Regions from separate parts of the Shewanella sp. GD03713 genome, predicted to be linked through region 2. Evidence: riboswitches for the same ligand, from Rfam matches in the RefSeq annotation. Region 2 holds a riboswitch; the other holds the start of a gene.

Region 1 (9,827 bases), 230 kb from region 2:
TATGCCTTTTCAAATCGCCAGTAAAAAAACAGGGGTACCTAAGGTATCCCTGTTTTTTTACGCTATGCCAAAGAGGCATTCATTGCAGATAGTACAGCGCTTAGCCGAGGCGGCGACGCAGTTCGCGGGTCGCATCCACCATGTTCTTCAGCGCGGGTTCTACCTCATCCCAAGTGCGGGTTTTAAGGCCGCAATCGGGGTTAACCCACAGTTGGCGTACAGGTACTTTTTGCGCCGCTTTTTCGATAAGGTGCACCATGGCCTCAACACTTGGCGTATTTGGCGAGTGGATGTCGTAAACGCCTGGGCCAATTTCATTTGGATATTCAAAATCTTCAAAAGCGTTGAGCAGTTCCATGCGTGAACGCGAGGTCTCAATGGTGATGACGTCCGCATCCATGGCGGCAATGGCCGCAATCGTATCGTTAAACTCGCTGTAGCACATATGGGTGTGAATTTGGGTTTCATCCACAACACCCGCCGCACTCAGTTTAAAAGCATTCACCGCCCAATCTAAGTAAGCTTGCCACTCGCTTTGCTTTAATGGCAGACCTTCGCGGAAGGCTGGCTCATCAATTTGGATAATGCCAATGCCCGCATTTTGTAAATCAACCACTTCATCACGAATCGCCAGCGCCAATTGGGTGGCAATGGTATCGCGGCTGATATCTTCACGGGCAAACGACCAATGTAGAATCGTCACAGGACCCGTTAGCATGCCTTTGACGGGTTTGTCCGTCAGGCTTTGGGCGAATTCGGCCCACTCAACCGTCATAGCCTTAGGGCGGCTCACATCACCATAAATCAACGGCGGCTTAACGCAGCGAGAACCATAACTCTGCACCCAACCATTTTTGGTAAAGCCCACGCCTTCGAGCTGCTCGCCGAAGTATTCCACCATGTCATTACGCTCGGCCTCACCATGAACTAGTACATCGATACCGAGTTTGAGCTGACGGTCTATGGTATCGCGGGTCACTTGCTGCAACTGCTCGGTATATTGAGCATCGCTTAGCTCCCCTTTGCGCCAGCGGCTACGTAAGCCACGGATAGCAGGCGTTTGTGGGAATGAGCCAATCGTGGTCGTTGGCAGCAATGGCAAACGATACTTGCGCTGTTGCACCGCTTGGCGCTCAGTAAATTCGCTCACACGTTCATAGTCGGCTTGAGTCAGCGCAGCGACACGGGCGATCACTTTAGCATCCGCCGCCTGCGCCTTAGCCTCACGGCGTGCCAAACAGGTGTTAACTATCTCTTTGGCCGCGACAGACTCAGGTGCCAGCAGCAATTGGCGCACATTAGCCAGCTCCAACAGCTTTTGCTTAGCAAATGCGAGCTGCTGACGTAGCGCCGGCGTGAGCGTTGTCTCCACCTCTAAATCCACAGGGCTGTGAAGCAGTGAACAGGAGGTGCCAATCCATAGGCGCGCGCCGTCTTGTGAGCATAAGTCTCGGGCAACACTGCCGATACGCTCAACAATCAGGTCAACCTCTGCAGCCCACACGTTACGGCCATTAACTACACCAGCCGACAGAATTTGATCTGGTCTTAAGGCATTGGCAAACAAGGCCAATTGTTCAGGGGCGGTCACTAAATCGAGGTGCAGACCCGCCACAGGCAGTGCAGAAACCAGCGCCTGATGATGACTGATACTGCCATAGTAGCTGGTGAGTAAAATCTTCACTTGAGCCGTTTTAAGCGCTTGATAAGCTTCGCTAATCGCTGCTTGCCAATCGGCGGCTAATTCGAGTGCCAGAATCGGCTCCTCAAGTTGTACCCAAGTCACGCCCTGTGCGGCAAAACGCGCCAGAATGTCGGCATAGGCCTTTAATAGATTGGGTAATAGGCTGAGTTTATCGAAATCCTGACCCACGGTTTTTGCCAGATACAAGTAACTCACAGGGCCTAACAGCACTGGCTTGGCTTGATAACCCAGCGCCTGCGCCTCGGCGACTTCATCAAAAAACTGCTCATAGGCGATAGAGAACACTTGGTCTTGCTTAAGCTCTGGCACTAAGTAGTGATAGTTAGTGTTGAAATACTTAGTCATTTCCGAGGCTGGCGCATCGGTGCCAGTTGGCGCACGGCCACGGGCAACACGGAATAAGGTATCAAGATCGATAGCGCCCTCACCACGGTGACGATCTGGGATGGCGTTTAGGGTCGCACTCAGGGTTAACACTTGATCGTAAAAGGCAAAATCACCCACTGGCACTTGCTCGATCCCCGCGGCGACTTGCCATTGCCAATGGGTGCGGCGTAACTCCTTGGCCACCTTATGCAGCTCAGCTTGAGTGCTCTCACCACGCCAGTATTTTTCGAGGGCAAATTTCAGTTCACGACGACGCCCGATACGGGGAAAACCAAGACTGTTTAATTGCATACCATATCTTCCTTTATTTGAGATAAGCCATATTCGGCACTAGCACCCAGCTGATGGTGTTTTCTTGGCAATTTTTCGCATTTAAGCCTTGATAAATCACAATGGGCGTCTGGACGTCTAGAAGTTTATTGTGATAGTCTCTATGCCAGCAACCGAATTGATTTCAAGCACAACATGAGCGAAATTCACTTGGAGTGATCATGATCGAACTAAGACATCTGCGAACCTTAATGGCACTGAAGGAAAGTGGCAGCTTGGCGGGCGCAGCCAAAAAACGTTTTGTCACTCAATCGGCTCTCTCCCATCAAATTAAGGAGTTAGAGCAACGAATTAATTCGCCCATTTTTGTGCGTAAAAGCAAACCCCTCTCCTTTACTCAGGAAGGCGCACGGCTGTTGCACCTCGCCGAAGAGATCCTGCCTAAGGTGTTAGAAACGGAAACGGATCTGAAAAATGGCCTAGAGACAGAGACCAATCAGCTCAGAGTGGGGATTGAATGCCACAGCTGTTTTCGCTGGTTAATGCCAGTGATGGAGCAATTTAGGCAAGATCATCCGCAGGCCGAGTTAGATCTGTCGAGCCGTCATCTATTCGATTCGCTCAATGCCTTGGAGATGGGCGAACTCGATATAGTACTGACCTCAGATCCCGTACCGGGACACTCGCTCGCCTATCAGCATTTGTTTGATTTTGAAGTGAAGTTAGTGGTTGCCAAGGATCATCCCTTAGCGAAAGAAGCCTATGTTACGCCTAAGCAATTGGCCCGCTTACCCATTATCAGCTACCCAGTGCCACTGGCGCGTTTAGATATTTACCGCCACTTTTTAGAACCCGCAGGCGTTGAAGCCGGCGAGCAAAAGACCTGCGATTTGACCATGATGTTATTGCAACGCATCGCCTGTAAGGACGGTATCGCCGCCCTGCCCAACTGGTCAATCAATGAGGGACATGGCTTGAGTTTAGCGTCAGTCAAACTCGGCCAAGAAGGCTTAAAGCGCCCACTATTTGGGGCCTATCGCCGCCACAGCGCGAACTCGGCCTTAGTGCAAAACTGGCTGCAACTGGTGGCAAGCGAAGGCTTAGCGCGTCAGCAAAAATCCAATTAATGTCGTAAAAAGAGCATAAAAAAGCCTGCAATTGCAGGCTTTGTTTTTATGAGCAGTGCTTAGAGCGGGTTAAGTAACATGCCGCGCATCGAGAGCACACGGCGCAGAATCAACCCGGGAGAATTTTGATTACGGGTCTGGCGCAGGTTATGGGCGATCATAAACTCTTGGCGCAGATCCTGATCGAGATCTAAGGCCTCAAAGGCTTCGATGGTTAAGGTCTGCTGCTGATTATCAATCAATGACTTAATCACGCTTAACGGGAAAGATTGCTCAGAGCTGGCATTTAAGTAAGCAAAGGCCGTTAAGGCAATGATTTGCCCGAATACACTAAACAGCGCCAAGGTTTGTACTTCATCGGGGTCGACATCGACATCCGGCATATCGACTAGGCTGTCGACCGCATCGGTAGCGATATTTTCCGTGAGTTTCCAATAACCTTGTACCAACTTCTTATAGGGTTGGGGTAATTCATCGAGGCGTTCTTTCAAATAGAAGGTGAAGGCATAACGATAAATATTGACCTGGCCTAAACGGATTAGGGCGTCTTTTAAGGAGCGAGATTTAGGATTTACTACACCTGAAGCCTGCGCCGAATTGCTGCGCATCAACATGTGGGCAGCTAATGCGGGATCGCTCGAAATAATATCGATCACATTACGAATGTCGCCTTCGGCAAGGATCGCTTTTTTGAGTGGAATTAAGATCCCACGGCGACCGATTACTTGCTCTTCATTCGCTATGATGGCTCTCACTTGAGTAAAAACCTGTTGCTCAAGATCTGTCATAAGACACTTTACACCTGTTAATTAGCTATAAGATGATTCGAATACCGCTCACATCATACCCAAACTACTGAGAATTTCAGCCCTAAGTCGCAGAATAATTGTGACTATGCTTTAGATGAAGTGATCTATAGCACAAGCAACGACTTAGGCCATCTCAAAATAGGCTGAACTTATAAAGAATACACCGAGAAAATGGATTTTTCTCTGCGCATAACCAAACAACAGAAATAATAAAGCCAGACTGAGTCTGGCTTTATTCGGTTAAGCATTAATTTCAAGCTTAGAAGCGGTAACCCACAGTCAAGCGAATATCACGGCCTCGGCCTGAGTAATAGCTATCGCCCCAAATGCCACCGTAGTAACCCGAGCTAACATACTCTTTATCAAACAGGTTATCGATACGCAGGCTCGCTAACCAAGCATCACGGGTATAGTTAAGGGCTAGATTACCTAAAACATAGCTAGATAATTTATCGCCTTCGTTGCCGTTATCGCCTTCGATAAAACGATCGCCCGTGTAAATCGCCTCGGCAAACACTTGGAAATGCTCGGCAAAATCCATACTGACATAACCGCGTCCCGTATGCTCAGCCACCCAAGACAATTGCTTGCCATCATTCACCCCATCGGTAAATTCAGCATCAATATAGTTATATTCCAAGCCTAAGGTGAGGGCTTGAGTAACCTGCCAATCCCAATCGGCACTCGCGCCATAGCGGCGTGATGCATCGGCATTGACGTTGGCACCTTGGAAGCTGCCGCCAACAGGTTTTTCAGCACTTGGGTCGAAGACGATTTCATCTTCTAAATCGAGGCGATATAGGCTAACGCGTAGGCTTTGGCTGGCCACAGTCCAATCCCAACCCGCCTCATAGGAGCGGCCTGTCTGCGGCTTTAAGCCATACACATCTTTCGGGGTGTAAGCTTGCTCATCGACCTTAGCAAAGCGGAAGTTTTCATCGCCACGCAGATAGAATCTGTGCTCGGCGCTCGGACGGTAATTTAAACCGAACTCGAATGCGGTCGCATCTTCATCTAAATCGATGCCGTTTGGATACACATTGCCATCGACCAGATCGTCGGTCACCCGCGCATAACGGCCGCCCACCACATAGCTTAAGGTGTGGCTTAATGGCACAGTGGCTTGCAAGTAAGCACTTTGCATTTCCTGCACGTTGCTGCGTGCCGTAGAGTCAAACTCGGCCTTACCGCGGCTGATGTCTAAACCAGTGACTAGGTTTAGCTCACCTTGACGGGTGCTGTAATTAGCAAGTGCTTTAGGGCTAAACATGAGCAGCGAGCGAGTATTTTGGCTACCCGCGCCCCAGTTTAATGAGGTCACTAAGGTATCGCTGTAATCCAGATCCGCCGCTAAGGCCCAGTTTTGGTTAAGCTGATGCTGATAACCGCTGCGCGCCGCAGTGGTCATCTCATGAACATATTCGCTGCTATTAGAAGACTGACGTGGATTTTCTTTGAACTGCTTAGGGGTCAACGCCCCAGGATTCTCGCGGTCATCATCGTAATAGCTGGTTTCAACGAAGAAAGAATCTGTGGCAGTTTTATATTGAATACGGCCTAAGATAGAGCCAGTTTCATTGGCATTATGCTTACGATAGTTATCGCCTTGGTTGTAGCTACCGGTCAGGAAATAGTGCCAATCTTTATTGATGGCGCCCGACACATCGCCGCGACCTTCGTAGGTATTAAAGCTGCCGCCGGATAATTGCACGCTGCCGCCCGTATTCTCAGGCGATTTAGTTACAATGTTGATCACCCCGCCTACCGCTTGGTCGCCATAGAGCACGCCGGCACTGCCCGATAGAATTTCAACACGCTCAATTAAATTGAGCGGAATCGCATTCAGGCTAGGCGCGGCGATATCGATATTATTTAAGCGGCGACCATCGAGCAAAATCAAGGTGTTGTTAACCGCAGAGCTCGCGCTAAAGCCACGCATCGCGAAACTAGTACCAATGTTATTGTCGGATAGCTGAATACCGCTTTGACCACGTAACACTTCGGTCAAGCTGGTTGCGCCACTCTGCTCAATCGCAGCGGCATCAATCACATTCACATTAGCGGCAATATTTAAGGGGGTCTTGTCTGAACGGCCAATGACGACAATATGCTCATCGACTTTGGCAACGCTGGCATCATCGGCCGCCACGGCGGGGGCGATAACAGAAAAGCTGCAAAGGCTGCCGATCAGCAGCGCGATTTTAGTTGGATGTGTTCCCATTTTACCTTTAACTCCTGCAAGGAAAACGGGGCATTGGCGCCACGATACCGTTGATTCAGTAACAAATACTGACAGTCACTATCGCATTTTGAGATCTGCCCACCGAAATCTCAAAAACACCTTTAGGGCCGGTCTCCGGACTTAGGCTATGTCTATCTCAACGAGAGATAAACGCGAAACTGACCTTTGCACACTCGATTCTCTGGCTCATCTTGAGCTACCTAACGAATGCGGTCGTCTCTCACCTTTTACCGTTGCGGGGGCAGTGCCAGAATTTCACTGGCTTCCCGATTATCTCGCGACGAATGCGTCGCAAGCACCACAGAAGGTTGACTAAAAATGAGGTTCATAGGGCGAAAAAACCAGTTAACGCCCAACAAGGCTCGTGGCATATCAAGCCTGAGCGCGCGCATTATAGACGTCTATACGGATGAAAGTCCATGATCATCCGTCTATCGACTGACAACTACTTTAAGGAAAAGGGCGCTAAGGCAGAGATAAAGTCGGCACTGTTGGCGGCTTGCAGAGGAGGTTTATCGGCAGAAAACACCTCACCACGCATCGATTTATGCAGCAAATACAAATCCTTGTCGCCACTCACTACAGTGTAATAACCAATTTCGCCCTGGGGATGAGAGGTAAAGGCCGTAGGATTAAATTGAGTCGCGCCATGGAGATTCGGCATAGTGGTACAACCAAGAATGGCTTGAAATCCGTCGTGACCATCCACTTGGGTATCCCCCAGCTTTTGGTAAACCACCTCACCGTCACAGGAGGCTTGGTAAGTCTCGGCCATCGCATCTAAAAACTGCTCGGGGCTCACGCTTTCGGCCATATCCTTAAAGCCTTGCACACAAAACAGCGCACTCCATTGATTGAGCGCCTCCTGCTCCGGCACAAATTCCGCCATAAACATGCCCGCACGTTCTTCATGGTAGGCTTTGCGCCACCCCTCTGGCAGGTTAAATCCTAATTGCTGGCTAAAGACGGGGAGCACATGGGAATGGGAAGCACTGCTCTCATGGCGAGGCATATCCAATTTCGCCTCAACGGATTCAGAACCGATTAGGCTGCATAGCATCAATACGCTCGCGCCCTGCCATAACCTCATCTGCATATGGGGTATACATTTCATTATTATCATCCTTGTATCGCATTGTTATGGGTTAATACGACATATGAAATTGCATAGAAAACATCCAGCATTCTAGCGAAGATGTAAATAAGATAACAGTTAAAAAGCAAAACAAAATGATACTTATACAGTCATAACAACTGTAAAACAGCAAATAGCAGCCAAAGATAGGTCGGTGAGGGATAAACAAGCTGGTGAATGAACCTTCACCAGCTGAGAAATGCCCTACATGCCCAACAATGAGTTAGTCAAATGACCAATTGATTTTACGCTGCGGCCTTGCCTGACTCAAAATCGCCTGCCGTTGCTCTGGGGTCTCACATTGGGCAGCGGGGGTAAATTCCAGCGGCTTAACCACCAAGGAGTCGGCAGGTTGTACCGGCGATTTATCAAACATTCCCAGATTCATCGACCAAGAGACCCATTCTCCTTTTTCACTGATCCCCACAAAACCATCATTTGCCTGCGCTAACCAAGTGAGGCGCGGAATGCGTTCAATCAGTTGCTCGACATTTTTAAGGTCAGCCCGATAACCGACGGGTACCACTTTGCCGTCGGGGCGCGTAAAGGCAAAGGAGGACTTACCTAGGGTAATTTTGCTGCCTTGCTGCCAATATTTGTCGAGGATCTCTTGAGCATGATGAAAGCCAAACAGATAGGCGTAATCCGTATCGTCGGCGAGAATTTGCGGCGTGGCGTTGTCACGCAGTAGCAAGAATCCCGGGCCAACGCTGATAATATCCTTCACGCCTGTGATATCGGTTTTCTTGATCCAATCGACGCCACAGTTAATGCCATCGCCCCAGAAATGGGCATCCCCCGTTGGACTTAACACCGCAAACGCGCAACTGTTTGCCGTGAGACTTGCTACATCCTTAAGCGCGCTGCGGATAGGATAAGCATCACTGCGCCAGCCCCAACTCACCACTGAGCCATCTTTTTTTAAGGCGGCATAGGTATTTTGAAAATATTCGATATGTTTAATATCCGTCAGCTGCGACTGCAACTTCTTCATATTGGTCGAACTTTCAACCTCCCCCCAAACTACGGCGCTGGCGTCTTTTTTCAGGGCAATAAAACTGCGCCCTTTAGCAAAGATATCGACCACATCGACTAACTCATCCTGCACCTGCAAACTATTGCCGCCGTAAGGCCCGTAGCCCCAAGTATGTACCTTACCATTGGCGTCGAGGGCGGCTATGGCCTCTCGGTTGGCGAATAGCTTAGTGATATTGGTCATGCGCGCTTGCAATACCTTGTCCAGACTCAACTTGCCCGCATTACCCCAATAGACCACAGTGCCATCTTGGCGCAGCGCAGCAAACCCATCTTTAACTGGGACAATTTGCTTCACTTGCTTGAGCTCTGGCGTCACCTCACGGCTATCGCCACCGGCAAAACTGTCGCCCCAAGTGATCACCTCATCCGAGTTAGTTAATGCGGCGAAGGCCGTGCTGTTGGTCACCACAGTCTCAACTGCGGGTAAATCGCAGGGAATATGGCGGTAATTCGGATTTGCCTCTTCCTTAAACTGGATAAGCTTGCCGTTATCAAATTGCAGCAAGGATTCCTTTTCATTTTCGACTACGGCGACGGGCTTAGGTTGGCTACAGGCGGTTAATTGTAACGCCACTAAGGCGGCCACCAATGCCAAGGGGCGTGATATAGGATAAGACTGCATTACTTATTTCCCTGTATTTGCTGAAATTTTGGTTGCTGATACTTTGGTTACTGAAAACGCGGGTTGCTGATTGGGTTGTGCTAATTTGCCTGATATCGACTCGAGTAGCGGCTTGAGTTCGTATTCAAAACCCTGAGTCGTATTTAAACGGGTTAAGAGCACTTGAATTTGTTTATCCAGTGTCTGCGCACAGTCTTGGCTGAGTGCGTCAAATGGCATTGCCTGTTTTAAGGCTGTTAAGATCAACCGTTGAACTGGGCCGATAGCCTGCCCCACTTGGCGGTTCAGTGCGGTATTGTCTAGCACTAATGTCACTAAGCAGAGTAAATAATCGAGGTGCACCGCAAAATCGACGGAGCATTGCTTTTCATCCGTCAAGCCGAATGTGAGTACTTTGGCCTCACACAGCGCCTTCCATGCCGCTAACTTTTCTGCGGTTAATTCCAATGCAAAGGGCAACTGCTTAGTGCGCGTCATCAGCACAAAGCTGGC
Region 2 (9,827 bases):
CATCGCAATCAACGATGGGATGAACTAAAAGCTGTTTGTTGTGACCCTTGGGCGGAACTGAAGTTGTTTGAGTTAATGTTGGGAAAACCTGTCGATATCCAGCAGCAAGTAGTTGAAAAGGATGCTTTCGATCTGGGTAGAAAAAATACCTCATCAAATTTTGGAACCGATGACTTAGATGCGCTGAATGCCTATGCGTTTTTGCGGTTTGCTGAGGATATTGGTTTACCATGTCGTGTATCAAATACGACGTTCGTTAAAAACACATTTATCGCAACACTTCCCCGTATCGCGAAGTACTCATCAACTTGGGCGCTAATTACCATGTTGAGGTCTGGAGAACCAAAAGTGGTTGATGAGCTTTTCAATCGGGAATCTGTGTTTCGATTAACGGTTGAGTACTGCGATCAACTGATCTTACGTTTTATAAAGATTCTGAAAAGTTATCAGCCCAGTTCATCAGATCATACGTTAGAGAAAAAGACCTTTGAGCAGAATCTGGCTTTAATTCTGCCCGAGGTTATTTCACGGTTATGTTGCAAGTGCAGTGCAGCATCGAAATCTGAGATACTGTCTTTGATAGATTTCATCTATCAATCATCACATAAGGCAAATTATGGCGGGGTGAAGAACTTATCTAAGCGATTACTGGATTCACTTACAGACACTGAGCTTTCTCAATTTCTACCTGACATTCTCAAAATTAAGCCGCCTAGAGATTTAAATTTGCGAACCAAGAATGAATTTCCAGCTTTGTTTCAGATTTTAGGGCTAACGAGAAGACAAGGAATTCCCACCACTGACTTGACTGAAATCCAACCTGAAATTGATTATTTGCTACGAGATGTGGCTTCAGACGATTCAAGTTTGAGAGATTGGACTGTAAGTACTCTTCTGTTTTTGCTTGAGATTGGTGCTTTATCCGAAAACCAAATTGAGCAGTTTGCAGAGGCATGTTGGAAGCAGGCAGATCCATTTGGATTGCCCAAGTGCGAGCTGTTCTACAAATTTGTTTTTCTAAAATATCTACCTTCAACAGTAGAGCAAGAGCGACTGTATAGGACTTACCTCAGTTCGCTTGTATTCCCTATTCAAAAATCTGGAGAAACCAGCGTTACTTTAACAAATGGCCGTTCAGTGGCGATTGATGAATTGCTCGGCTCTGTGCAGTTAACTTCAGTCGAAAGAAAAGGAAAGCCGTTTTGGACTATTAAAGAGGCCAATAAGCTTTTAAAGCAATTATCGAATTGGTGGGACTCTGACAAGCACAGGCTGGAGAGTGAACGAAATTCTAAACCTAGAGAATCCAGTATTTTTGGTGGGGATAAGGAGTTTCATTCCAGATTGCAGCGGATTTCAGCGGTGTTAGCCATTGTTATAGGACCAACTCTTAATAACAGAGCTTCAAGCACAACAAAAAAGGATTTATTAAGACTACTCGACGAAATGCGAGATCAAAAATTAAATACGTTGGAAGCTCAAGCGTCTTGCTGTCATGTTGTTGATATTGACTCTGCGTTTTTATTAGCGCAAATAACCGATGCGATCCAGAGTGCAGATTACGAGAAGGTAGTTGATGCTTTAATGGCCATATTGCTGATTATCCAGAAAGATTTGAAAGGGCTTCAATCAGAAGCAGTGCTGCTACTATGCCAGATTCTCCTTTGGGATCGCAGTAAAACTTTAATTCAAAGCCTGTGGGTTGTTATTTGGTTAGTACGTGAGATGAAAGAAAAATTGCCACCGAAACTGCAATTTGCAGCCTTAAAACTTATCGAACGATTAAAGGATGAAAGTTCTTATGACAGTGAGCGTTTAAACCTCACTTTCAATGAAAAAATAGAGTTAAGGGAAGCGGTTGTGACATTAGCTTCTGAGTTTGCTGTCCATTTGCCAAATCTTGAGATCAAATCTACATCAGTGATTGATTATTGGCGTCAAATTAGTGGGACAACAAATGAATTTGCAGAGGTAAGAGCCGCGTGGCGTAGTGTTTAAAAGGTTTAACAAGCTACCCATAGTTAAATTTCTAAAATTGGTAGTAAAGATTACTCGATTTGCTTTGCATGGCTAGAGGCAACACTAAAGCAGCAGAAGTTCATCTATCCCCTGCGAAGTTGCCGCGGGGCGTTGGAATAAATTGCGTGAGTCTCGGCATGGATGCCGAGCTAGCTTTCGGACTCTCTGTTTTACGTCAAGGGGATGCCCTGCGGAAGCGTTAGCGATTTTCGAATAAGCGCGAAATAAGTCTTTTATATGATGATTCTTTCTGAATTAGCCCATGCAATTTCTGCAGAGCCTAATGGGTACACCAGATAGGGCACTGTTGCACCAGTGACCTTCTAAAACATGGATGTTTTAGTAGAGCCTACAAGGATGTATGCACGGCGTGTCATTGGGGTAACAGTGCGAAAGCCTGCGGCAGGCAATGAGTTGCACCATTACTTTACAGCGATATTGTTGCTAGTTCGCAATGCAAAACGAACCAGCAACATAGGGTGTGGGGTGAAGCCCCACGACTTTGATTTTGACTTATAAATTCAAACGAAGTTTGAATCAGCTTTTCAAACCGCGTTAGCGTAAGCTCGATCCTGATTACTCAGGATCATAATCCAACACTGGCGCTAGCCACTTCTCCGTCTCAGCGACTGTCATCCCCTTACGCTTAGCGTAATCCTCCACCTGATCGCGACCAATATTGGTTACGCCAAAGTAGCGGGATTTCGGGTGGGCAAAGTACCAGCCGGATACTGCGGCGGTGGGGAACATGGCGTAGCTTTCGGTAATGTTTAAGTCGATGGTTTCATTCGGCTTTAACAGTTCCCACAACAGGCCTTTTTCGGTGTGATCCGGGCAAGCGGGGTAACCCGGTGCGGGGCGGATCCCTTTGTATTTCTCACGAATTAAGGCTTCGTTATCGAGCTGTTCATCGGCGGCATAACCCCAGAATTCCTTACGCACACGCTCGTGCATCCGCTCGGCAAAGGCTTCGGCTAAACGGTCGGCTAAGCACTTGAGCATAATGGCGTTGTAGTCATCGTGGTTGGCCTCAAAGCGGGCGATATGCTCATCGATACCATGGCCTGCGGTCACGGCAAAACCGCCCATATAGTCGGCAACGCCGCTGTCTTTTGGCGCCACAAAGTCGGCCAGACAGAAGTTATCATTACCCACACGCTCAAGCTGCATCCGCAGGTGATGGGTGGTCATTTCGACCTCGGTGCGAGTCTCGTCAGTATAGAGCTCAATATCATCGAAGCCGACGGTATTGGCGGGGAATAGCCCAATCACGCCCTTGGCGGTGAGCCATTTTTCATCGATGATTTTTTTAAGCATCGCCTGACCATCGGCAAACAGTTTCTGCGCCTCAACGCCCACTACATTGTCGGTTAAGATCTCGGGGTAATGGCCGTGTAGCTCCCAGGCGCGGAAGAACGGCGTCCAGTCGATACGGTCGACTAAATCGGTTAATGGATAGTCTTCAAATACTTGGCGACCCAGTACGTTAGGCTTGAACGGGGTGTAGTTTGCCCAGTCGTGCTGGCAGCGGTTTTCGCGGGCGGCTTCCAGCGAGACGATTTCCTTACGCTTAGTTTGCGATAAACGCTTAACGCGCATCTCTTCGTATTCGGCGTAGGTCTCATCGATAGTGGCTTGGCGAGTTTCATTGCTGACTAGCTTGCTGACCATAGGCACGGCGCGCGAGGCGTCGGCAATGTAAATCGCGCCATGGGGATAATGGGGCGCAATCTTCACCGCAGTATGGATTTTCGAGCAGGTGGCGCCGCCAATAATCGCCGGAATGGTAAGTCCTTCACGGTGGAAGGTTTTCACATTGTGCACCATCTCATCGAGACTTGGGGTGATAAGCCCCGACATGCCGATAATGTCGATATTGTGCTCTTTCACGGCCTCGAGAATGCGCTCTACCGACACCATCACGCCTAAATCGAACACCTCAAAGCCGTTACAGGCGAGCACCACGCCGACAATATTCTTGCCGATATCGTGCACATCGCCCTTAACCGTGACCATCAAAATTCTGCCGTTAGATTGGCCTTCGACCTTCTCTTGCTCGATAAAAGGATTGAGGTAGGCCACAGCCTTTTTCATCACCCGCGCCGACTTCACTACCTGTGGCAGGAACATTTTGCCCGAGCCAAACAGATCGCCGACGATATTCATACCGTCCATTAACGGGCCTTCAATCACATCCAGCGGACGGGAGGCGAGCTGACGAGCCGCTTCGGTATCTTCGTCGATAAATTCGGTGATGCCTTTGACCAGCGCATGGGCGAGACGTTGATTCACTGGCCATGAGCGCCATTCTAAGTCTTCTTTCTTGGCGGCACTCGAGCCATCGCCACGGAATTTTTCAGCAATCTCAAGCAATTGCTCGGTATTGTTTGAGCCTTCAACAGGGCAAGGCAGGTTGAGCACGACGTTCTCGACCTTATCCTTAAGCTCGGGATCGATATCATCGTAAATCGCTAATTGGCCCGCGTTAACGATACCCATGTCCATGCCGACTTTAATCGCGTGGTATAGGAACACCGCATGAATCGCCTCACGCACTGGGTTGTTACCGCGGAAGGAGAACGACACGTTCGACACACCGCCGGAAATCATCGCGTGGGGCAGGGTGGCCTTAATCTCTTTAATGGCTTCAATAAAATCGACGGCATAGTTATCGTGCTCATCGATACCCGTAGCAATGGCGAAGATATTCGGGTCGAAGATAATGTCTTCGGGCGGAAAGCCGACCTTATCGACCAGCACGCGATAGGCGCGGGTACAGATCTCGACTTTGCGCGCCTTAGTGTCGGCCTGACCTTGCTCGTCGAACGCCATAATAATGGCCGCAGCGCCGTAGCGTTTCACTAGGGTTGCCTGCTCGATAAATTTCTCTTCGCCTTCCTTCAAGGAGATAGAGTTTACGATTCCCTTGCCTTGAATACATTTGAGGCCCGCTTCAATCACCTCCCACTTTGAGGAGTCGATCATAATAGGCACACGGCTGATATCCGGCTCAGAGGCGATAAGATTTAAGAACTTATGCATCACCTCCACACCATCGAGCATGCCTTCATCCATGTTGATGTCGATGATCTGCGCGCCGCTTTCTACCTGTTCACGGGCGACATCGAGCGCCTGCTCGAATTTACCTTCTTTGATCAGCTTTAAGAACTTAGCCGAGCCAGTGACGTTGGTACGTTCACCCACGTTCACAAACAGGGTTTGGGCGTCGATAGTGAGCGGTTCCAAACCGGATAAACGGCAGGCGACGGGGATCTCGGGTAGTACCCGTGGCGCAAAGGGCTCAACGGATTCGCGAATGACTTTAATATGCTCGGGCGTGCTGCCACAGCAGCCGCCGATAATGTTGAGCATGCCTTCACGGGCCCATTCTTGGATAACGCTCGCCATATCTTCTGGGGTTTCATCGTAACCGCCAAACTCGTTTGGCAGACCCGCGTTAGGGTGCGCCGAGACATAACATTCGGCGATGCGCGACAGTTCTTCGACGTAGGGGCGCAGCTCCTTCGGGCCGAGGGCGCAGTTAAGGCCGATGGATAAGGGCTTGATATGGCGAAGGGAGTTATAAAAGGCTTCTGTGGTTTGTCCCGTCAGGGTTCGGCCCGAGGCATCGGTAATAGTGCCTGAGATCATCACGGGCAAACGTGCTGGCGAATTTGGCCCAAAGAGTTCATCGAACACGGTTTCGATAGCAAATAAGGCGGCCTTAGCGTTTAAGGTATCGAAGATGGTCTCGACCATAATGATATCGGCGCCGCCCTCAATTAAGGCGCGGGTCGATTCGCAGTAAGCGGTCACTAACTCATCGAAGTGGATATTGCGATATCCGGGATCGTTAACATCGGGACTGATAGAGCAAGTACGGTTAGTGGGCCCTAACACACCGGCAACATAACGGGGTTTACCCGTGGCCTTTTCGATTTCATCACAGGCCTCACGGGCGAGGCGCGCACCTTCACGGTTAATTTCGGCGGACAGTGACTGCATGTCGTAGTCGGCCATGGCGATAGTGGTGGCGTTAAAGGTGTTGGTTTCAATAATATCGGCACCGGCTAATAGGTAGTCGGTGTGAATTTGTTTGATGATGTGCGGCTGCGTGAGCACTAAAAGATCGTTATTGCCCTTAACGTCGGTATGCCAATCCTTGAAACGCTCGCCACGGTAATCGGCTTCTTCCAGCTTGTAGCCTTGGATCATAGTGCCCATGGCGCCGTCTAAAATCAGAATGCGCTTTGACAACTGGTTGCGAATGTCTGCCAGTGTTTGGCTGGCTCGATGGAGAGATATCGCCATAAAATGATTACCTTTACTACAGCTAAGTTGAGTCCAAAGTACGCAATCGGGTGACAAATTGCATTTTATTATTGAATGTCGTTCGTTATGTTTTGGACATTTATACGTATAGACGTCCATAATACGCGACATCGGATTGTCAGGGCAAGGCTAAAGTTGGTATAGCATAGGCGAGATAACCCAGATAAAAACGATAAAAGGAAAGATCAGATGAAGCAGCTCAGGTTATTACTGTTACGCCATGGAGAATGCGAGGGCGGGGCGATTTTACGTGGCCGAGTCGATGTGCCGCTGAGCGACAAAGGCTGGCGGCAGATGTCGGCGACGGTGGAGGCGCAGGCGACTGTGTGCCACGGCATTTATAGCTCGACCTCAAGGCGCTGCGCCGAGTTTGCCAAGGCCTTTGCGGCTGAATTGCATTCGAGTGCGTCCGTGGGCAGTAGTTTAGATGCGCCCGCGCCTTTGCCGCTTAAGGTCAATCTGCTGGAGGAGTTACAGGAAATAGCCTTCGGCGATTGGGATGGTTGCCTGCTCGATGATTTATATCAACGCGATGGCGAGCGGATGGCGGCCTATTGGCAGAATCCCTGGGAGGTGACACCGCCCAATGGTGAAGCCATGGCAAGTTTCGAAGCCCGTATCGATGGGGCGATAGAACAAATCCTCGATAAAGAGTTTGCTCTGCTGGCGATGGATGATGAACAGGCCCACGGCGAGTTTAATGCCAATGCTCCCGCGGCGAATATCTGGGTAGTGACCCACGGCGGGGTTATTCGCCACTTGATGTCAAGGGCGCTGGGGGCGGTGAAAACCTTAGGTTTTTACAGTCAGCTCGCCTTACCCGTGGCGGCGGTGGTGACGATTAATGTCCTCGAGGATGAGCAAGGTAAAAGATACTGGCGTTTAGACTGGCCCTCGGGTCACTGTGAGTAGCTTGAACGCATCTGCCATCGGTATGATGAAAATTTTCTGATTTAAACAGCATTGCCTAATGAGCAAGATATAGGATAATGCTTTTCCCTGACGTTTGAGCCAGATAACGAACCCAGTACGTTAAGCTCAAAGGTCGCAGAAATAGGTGTTAGGAATTTTGTGCGATTGAGTGCTATTGCTTAAAGGCAACAGTATTTAAGCGCGCCGGATAACCCAAACATAATAGGGAATCGGGGAGCTGCCCGTCAGTAGCCCGAACTGTACCCGCAACTGTGAGTAGTCGAAGCGCTTTGCTTCTTACCTACGAGTCAGGATACCTGCCTATTTCTGTTTTCGCTGCGTGCAGCCTTAGTTCTCGAGCGGGTAACTCGAGGGAGCAGAAGATGACATTAATGAGTTTCGTCCTGTTGGCCCAAGCGGCGGCAGGCACAAATAACACCAATCAATATTCATGTGGGAGCAATCGTTAGTGATGCATTCCACATCGAGCCTTGCGCCCTTAGCGCCCGCTGCGACTTCCGCCAATATGGCACTTAAGGTCAGCCAATTGAGCTGGGCGATAGAGGGAAAAACCATTCTCTCGGAGATAAGCTTTGCCCTGCCGAAGGGGGAAATGCTCGGGCTGATTGGCCCCAATGGCGCGGGTAAATCTAGTTTGTTGCGCTGTTTATACCGCTTTATTCGCCCTGCTAAAGGGCATATCAGCCTGTTTTCGCAGGATATTAGCGAGCTGTCGCCCAAGGCGTTTGCCTGTAAAGTCGCTGTGGTGCAGCAGGATACGCCGCAATATTTCGATATGACCACAGAGCAATTGGTTGCCATGGGACTCACGCCCCACAAGGGCATGTTTGATAGCCATTCCAGCGAAGACAGTGACAAGATTGCCAAGGCGCTGGAAAAGGTCGGTCTGAGCCATAAAGTGCATCAGCAATACGATCGATTATCGGGTGGTGAGAAGCAGCGCGCCCTAATCGCCCGCGCCATAGTGCAGCAGCCGCAGTTATTGATTTTAGATGAGCCGACAAACCACCTCGATATCCGCTATCAAATTCAAATCTTAGAGCTAGTGCGAAGCCTTGGGATCAGTGTCATCGCCTCGATTCATGACCTGAATTTAGCCAGCGCTCTGTGCGACCACTTATTGCTACTGGATAAAGGGCTGGTGAGTGCCATGGGCACGCCGGCTCAGGTGTTAACCGAAGAACGTATTGCCGAAGTGTTTGGGGTATGCGCCCAAGTGACGCCCCATCCACAGCATGGTAACCCCTTGATTAATTACTTTTATGGCTATCAAAAGCCTAAGAGCGATACTGCGGACGCGGCGAGTGACACCCACCCAGTTTCGGCTCAAGCGTTACCTCCTGTGGCCTGCGCCTGTCATACCTCCGGGGCGCCAACTGCGGCCTTGCACAAGCATAGCGTTGAACCCACGCCATGATAGACACACTCAAATTGGTGACCATGAATTTTTTTAGCCATATTTTTACGCCGCTCACCCGCCAGCAATGGCTGATTTTAGGCTTGGCGGGCTTTGCCCTGCTCACCCCCATCGCTGCCGCGAGTTTTGGCGCGGCAAACATTAGCTTTTTAGATGTGCTGCATGTGTTTATCAATAAACTCAGTCAGTTGTTTATGACTGATGAGGCCGTAAGCACCAGCAGCATGACAGAGCGGATTGTGATGGAGCTGCGACTGCCACGGATTTTACTCGCCTTTGTGGCGGGGGCTGGGCTGTCCTTGGCGGGGAGTGTGCTACAAACCGTGACCCGTAACCCCCTTGCCGATCCTTATTTGTTCGGCATTAGCTCCGGTGCTTCGTTTGGTGCCGTGGTCATGTTGACGCTGTTCACAGGTTCTGGCCTGTTTGGCAATGCGGGCGCGATAGCCAATTCGGGGATTTTTAGCGGAGCGGGGGGCTTTGCGGGACTCTTGTGGTTTAGTTTGCCCTTCGGCGCCTTTATTGGGGCCAGTCTGTCGGTGTTAATCGTGCTGGCGTTAGCAGGGTTAGGCCTTAAGAGCCAGGTAGAGCGCATGTTGCTCTCTGGCGTGGCAACCTCCTTTATGTTTGGCGCGTTAACCAGTTTACTGCTGTACTTTGCCAGCCCGCAGGCCACCGCATCGGTATTGTTTTGGAGCCTTGGCAGTTTTGCTAAGGCCAGTTGGTCGCTGTTGGTGCTGCCGTCCTTAGTGGTGCTGGTGAGCTTTTTGATTATTCTCGGTTGGAAGCGCCAAATCATGGCGTTGCAAGCGGGGGATGAAACGGCCCACACCTTAGGGGTGAATGTGCCTAAGCTGCGCCTCAATATGCTGCTGCTCTGCTCGCTTATCACCGCCATTTTAGTGGCGACCTGTGGCGGCATTGGCTTTGTCGGCTTGATGATCCCGCACACAGTACGTTTGTTATTCCCCGGTCGTCAGCCCATTTTATTGACGGCGCTGGTGGGCGGCCTGTTTATGGTGTGGATTGATGTGCTCGCCCGATGTTTGCTTGGCAATCAGGAATTACCCGTAGGGATTATCACCGCCGCGATTGGTAGCTTCTTCTTTTTGCTGATTTTGCGTCG

Evidence for each region. Region 2 has a riboswitch for cobalamin ahead of N5E87_RS16680 (ABC transporter ATP-binding protein). Riboswitches for the same ligand answer to the same signal wherever they lie in the genome.
Region 1: another riboswitch for cobalamin. It lies ahead of N5E87_RS17620 (TonB-dependent receptor); the one in region 2 lies ahead of N5E87_RS16680 (ABC transporter ATP-binding protein).

The regions. Positions count from the first base shown of each region.
Region 1 covers NZ_JAOCIW010000001.1:4,017,020-4,026,846, forward strand. The annotation lists gene metE (5-methyltetrahydropteroyltriglutamate--homocysteine S-methyltransferase) at 101-2,383, opposite strand; gene N5E87_RS17610 (LysR family transcriptional regulator) at 2,584-3,489, shown strand; gene N5E87_RS17615 (HDOD domain-containing protein) at 3,549-4,277, opposite strand; gene N5E87_RS17620 (TonB-dependent receptor) at 4,558-6,519, opposite strand; cobalamin riboswitch at 6,628-6,858, opposite strand; gene N5E87_RS17625 (hypothetical protein) at 6,986-7,654, opposite strand; gene N5E87_RS17630 (hypothetical protein) at 7,899-9,335, opposite strand; gene N5E87_RS17635 (hypothetical protein) at 9,339-9,827, opposite strand, start outside.
Region 2 covers NZ_JAOCIW010000001.1:3,782,027-3,791,853, reverse strand. The annotation lists gene N5E87_RS16695 (SIR2 family protein) at 1-1,998, shown strand, start outside; gene metH (methionine synthase) at 2,596-6,330, opposite strand; gene N5E87_RS16685 (histidine phosphatase family protein) at 6,541-7,263, shown strand; cobalamin riboswitch at 7,444-7,603, shown strand; gene N5E87_RS16680 (ABC transporter ATP-binding protein) at 7,736-8,701, shown strand; gene N5E87_RS16675 (iron ABC transporter permease) at 8,698-9,827, shown strand, end outside.